Regions from separate parts of the Paenibacillus sp. FSL L8-0435 genome, predicted to be linked through region 2. Evidence: predicted binding sites of a transcription regulator. Region 2 holds the regulator's gene; the other holds the start of a gene.
The links. Region 2 encodes LexA, which represses DNA repair genes until DNA is damaged. Its sites were predicted from a motif close to CGAACATATGTTCG; they were not measured.
Positions count from the first base shown of each region.

Region 1: the regulator LexA is predicted to act here: its motif matches at 1,204-1,217, upstream of addB (helicase-exonuclease AddAB subunit AddB).

Region 1 is NZ_CP150185.1:4,968,654-4,971,066, forward strand. It holds gene addB (helicase-exonuclease AddAB subunit AddB) at 1-1,139, opposite strand, end outside; gene NST33_RS22130 (class I SAM-dependent rRNA methyltransferase) at 1,372-2,413, opposite strand, start outside.
Region 2 is NZ_CP150185.1:4,046,076-4,048,488, forward strand. It holds gene NST33_RS17530 (LysM peptidoglycan-binding domain-containing protein) at 1-257, opposite strand, end outside; gene lexA (transcriptional repressor LexA) at 554-1,180, shown strand; gene NST33_RS17540 (aldehyde dehydrogenase) at 1,286-2,413, opposite strand, start outside.

The DNA.
Region 1 (2,413 bases), 920 kb from region 2:
AGTTCATTTCTTCTGCGGTCCAGAAAGACGGGTACGTCATAATCCCTGAATAGAGGTTCAGCTATATCGGCGTAGGTATCCAACTGACGAACAAGTACCGCCATATCCCGATAACGCGCACCTTCGTTTTGCGCCAAACGCCGCATCTCACGCAGTGCCCCCTCCATCTCAGCTCGTCGGTTCTCCGCTGCAACCAGTCGGATTCCGGAATCAAGGCCTTCACTTTTCCAACGAATTCGCCGGTCGAAACCAGCCTCCAGATGAGCAAGTCCCGGACGATCCTTGTATCTCGGTGGAATCTCCGAATCTAGCACGGTTATATCGCTCAGTATACCCAGTTCGTCAGCCATCCCTTTCAGGCGCGCATAGGCACTTGCCGTGGGATAGAACAGTTCCAGTTCCCCAGGCAGTGCGCCGTGATCATAAGGACGATCCAATGTCAGTGCAATCGTCACGGAAGAGGACTGCAACATCAGTCGACCAATCACACTCATCTCCTGTGGTGTGAATCCCTGAAAACCATCAATCCAGATCTGGGCATCCTGCAGCAATGCACTTTCCGACAAACGATCTGTCAGCTCAGTCAACGTGTCTTCATCATCAATATATAAATGGGTCAGTTCCTGTTCATAGTCACGATATATCAGATTCAAGTCATGCAACTTGTCCTCCAGAATCGGCGAAGTGGATGAGGTATTCCCTCCAGACAGCCCGTCTTCCAGCAATGATGGATCAACTTCATAACGTTTAAATTCACTATATAACTCATTTAATTCGCCTATAAAACCCAGCTGGCTGCCGGATGCACCAAACAGCTTCAATTCTTCCTTACGGCGCTGGATTACTTTGTAGAGCAGCATCTTTTTGCCTTCGGCTCCGATCGGAATACGAGCAGAACCGCCTGCTTCCTGCATTACGCGATAGGCTAGACGGCGAAAGCCCAGCACTTCTGCACGCATCGTACCTTTAATTGCTCCAGAAGACACCAACGCTTGCTCTGTTCGAAAGGAACTCTGTTCTGGAACGAGTAAAATCAAAGGTTTACCTTGCGGTTCTTGTTGAAGCAAGGTTGTAATTTCCCGGGTAATCAGCGAGCTTTTGCCGCTGCCTGCCCGGCCAATAACAAAACGAACGGACATGTCTAATCCTCCAAACTACACGTACAAGATTTTAATTCCCAGTATAACATATCTGACTTGGTTCGGAACATACGTTTGCCACTATCCGGTAAAAACGGAGATCATCTCCGTTAACACAGCCAAACAGCAAAAAGCCCGCAGCTATCACACTGTGGACTTTTTGCCAAAAGTATCATTTATTTAAACTTCACTTTATCTCACGAGAAATTAAAAAAAGTGAAACGAGACTCTTCTAATTCTTTTTACTGCGCACTTCGAAAATAGCAAATTTCAGGTAATGTCCTTCATCCACGCCCAAAATTTGCGGGTGGTCCTTACCTGCTGCCTTCCAGTCAATTAGACGCAGCACTTTGCCTGCATCTTCGGCTGCATCGGCAATCGTATCCAGGAAAAGGTCAGGACGCATGTGATACGAACAGCTGGCTGTTACCAAATATCCGCCCTCATTGACCAGTTTCATTCCTTGCAGGTTGATATCCTTATATCCACGGCATGCACCTTTGACTGCTGATTTCGTTTTGGCAAATGCAGGAGGATCAAGGATGACCACATCAAATGTTTTACCGCCAGCTGCAAGCGCTTTGGATGTATCCACTTTCTGTTCGCCTGCACGTGCACGTGCGGTACGTTCATCCAGCCCTTTCACTTGTTCACGCAAGTACTGGAATGCATCAGCAACTACGAATTCGACCCGGTCGGTGAAACCGTTCAGCTCCACATTTGTTCGTGCACTCTCAATGGCATGTTCCGAAATATCTAGACAAGTCACTTTCTTGGCTCCATACTTGCAAGCATTCAACGTAAAGCTTCCCGTGTGTGAGAAACACTCCAGTACGGTGGCACCGTCCCAATAAGGGAATGTAACTACCTTACCGCTTTTATTCACAGGCAACATCTGCTGTGTGCCATCCTGCTCGGTCGTTTGTAGTGTGATTCCACTCTTGTAGCCCCAACCCTTCATGAGCGGTTCGATGGCTGCACGATTCTCGCGTTGGTCGAAGAAGTAACCTGTCTTCTGCCCTTCCACGATATCCACTTTAATGAGTAGTCCATTCTCTGTAACCGTGAGATGTCTTGGGCAATCTCCGTACAGTGGACCTTTGGTCTGCTCCAAACCTTCCAGTTCACGAATCGAGACATCACTGCGCTCATATATGCCTTCCGGCTGCATTACTTCAATGAGTGCCTGTACGATGGCTTCACGGCAACGATCCATGCCAAGTGTAAGCAACTGTACAACGAGGATGCTGCCGAATCGGTCAACGATCAAGCCT
Region 2 (2,413 bases):
TCCAAAGAAATACTCCATAATGTTTCCCCTTGTGAAACAGCTATCTTTCCTCCAGGCAGAACATCATTCTCATTGCCGGCAAATACAGTTAAAACAGTGCTGCATCCAATAAATATAATCATAGAGGTAATGGCTACCTTTAACATCCATGAAGAAATCTTGAAACGCGCTAAAACCTTCTTGTAGTTCCCTATGTTAGACTTCACCAGTTCCGAATTCATTGGTTCATAAATGCTTTGATAAGTAGAATATCTCATTAAATACCCGCCTCCAAACGTTTGTTCCTATCTGTTGAAATCAATATAACACGAACACTTGTTTTGTTCAATATATTTTTAGAACAATTGTTCGCTTCTTTTTAGAAGGAGCAATATCTTATTTCAAGTACTTTTTCAAAACATTTGCAGTATTATGCTCTGACTTTTGGCCAATTTCTGTTCTATAAGTTAAAAAACACTGATTTAAAGCTATTTTATTTAGAACTTATGTTTGTACGAACGGAGGTTCTATGTTATAATTTTCCCAAACGTTACTAAAATGGGGTTGATACGGTATGTCGAAGATATCCAGCAGGCAGCAGGCTATTCTGGAGTTTATACGAAATGAAGTCCGGTTGAAGGGGTATCCTCCTTCCGTACGGGAAATTGGTGAAGCGGTTGGACTTGCTTCCAGCTCAACAGTACATGGACATTTGGATCGTTTGGAGAAAAAAGGTTTGATCCGACGCGACCCTACCAAGCCAAGAGCCATTGAGCTTTTGAGCCAGGAAGAATCTGAGCATTCTCATCAATTTGCTCATAGCGTTGCACGTATTCCTGTTGTTGGTAAGGTTACAGCCGGGGTTCCAATCACTGCAACCGAGAACATTGAAGACTACTTCCCTCTTCCTACACACTATGTAGGCGAACAGAAAGTGTTTATGCTTTCAGTAGTGGGAGATAGTATGGTGGAAGCTGGAATCGTTAATGGAGATTACGTTATTGTCCGTCAACAGCAAACTGCTGATAACGGTGATATCGTCGTTGCAATGACTGAAGACGATGAAGCTACAGTGAAAACGTTCTATAAAGAGAAAGATCATATTCGCCTTCAACCGGAGAATGCGACCTTCGAACCTTTACGTTTGAAACATGTTAGTATTCTGGGTAAAGTCATTGGCCTTTTCCGAGATATTCATTAATATTTAACTTGAGTAACAAAATTAGATGTAATGAAATACGAAAGAGGTTGCCCTGATCAACAGGACAACCTCTTTTTTTCATGTTTATGTTATTTTTGCGGCTAATTATTCACTGCGTTTCAGAACACTCTTGTGATGCGAGAACACATCAAAGCTCTGTTGTCCGTGATATGAGCCCATACCGCTCTCTCCTACACCACCAAACGGTAGATAATGTGAAGTCATATGAGAAAGTGTGTCATTAATACATCCCCCACCGAAGGATACTTGATTCAGAACCTGATCCTGCAGTTGCTCATCCTGTGTGAAAAGATATAGCGCCAATGGTTTTGGCCGGCGAACAATCTCATCCAGCATAGGATCAAGGTCACTGTACGTAAATACAGGAAGAATCGGACCGAAGATCTCTTCTTGCATGACAGCTGATTCCCAGTTCACATCGCCAAGTACAGTCGGCTCAATGAACAACTGCTCACGTACAGAACGTCCACCAATCAGCGTTTTGCCATCTGTGAGGAATTTCGACAACCGATCAAAGTTACGCGCGTTGACAATGTGCGGGAAATCAGCATTCTGTAACACATCATCCCCAAATTTATCTTTGATCTCAGCGCCAATCAGATTGATCAATTCATCATGAACTTGTTCATGTACAAGCAAGTAATCCGGAGCAACGCATGTTTGGCCTGCATTCAGGAACTTACCACGAACAATACGCTGGGCCACCAGCTTCAGATCTGCATCGCTATGGACAATAGCAGGACTCTTACCACCCAACTCAAGAGTTACAGGAGTCAAATGCTCCGCAGCTGCCTTCATAACAATGCGACCAACACCTGTGCTGCCTGTGAAGAAAATATAATCAAACTTCTCTTTCAACAATGCTGTGCTTGCCTCAACTTCACCTTCCATAACGGCAATATACTCCTCAGGGAAGATCTCCTTAATCAGATCATACGTCAGACGAGATACGGCTGGTGTTAATTCAGAAGGCTTGATAACTGCACAGTTACCGGCTGCAATTGCTCCAATCAGTGGACCAAAGGCCAGTTGGAAAGGATAGTTCCAAGGTGCAATAATAAGAGCCACTCCGTATGGTTCAGGGTAAATGGTGCTCACCCCATCCGGCATATTCGAATTGGTTGGAACTTGTTTTGGTGCAGCCCATTCCTGCAGGTGTTCTAATGCAAAATCCAGTTCACCCAAAACAATGCGAATCTCGGAACCGTAAGC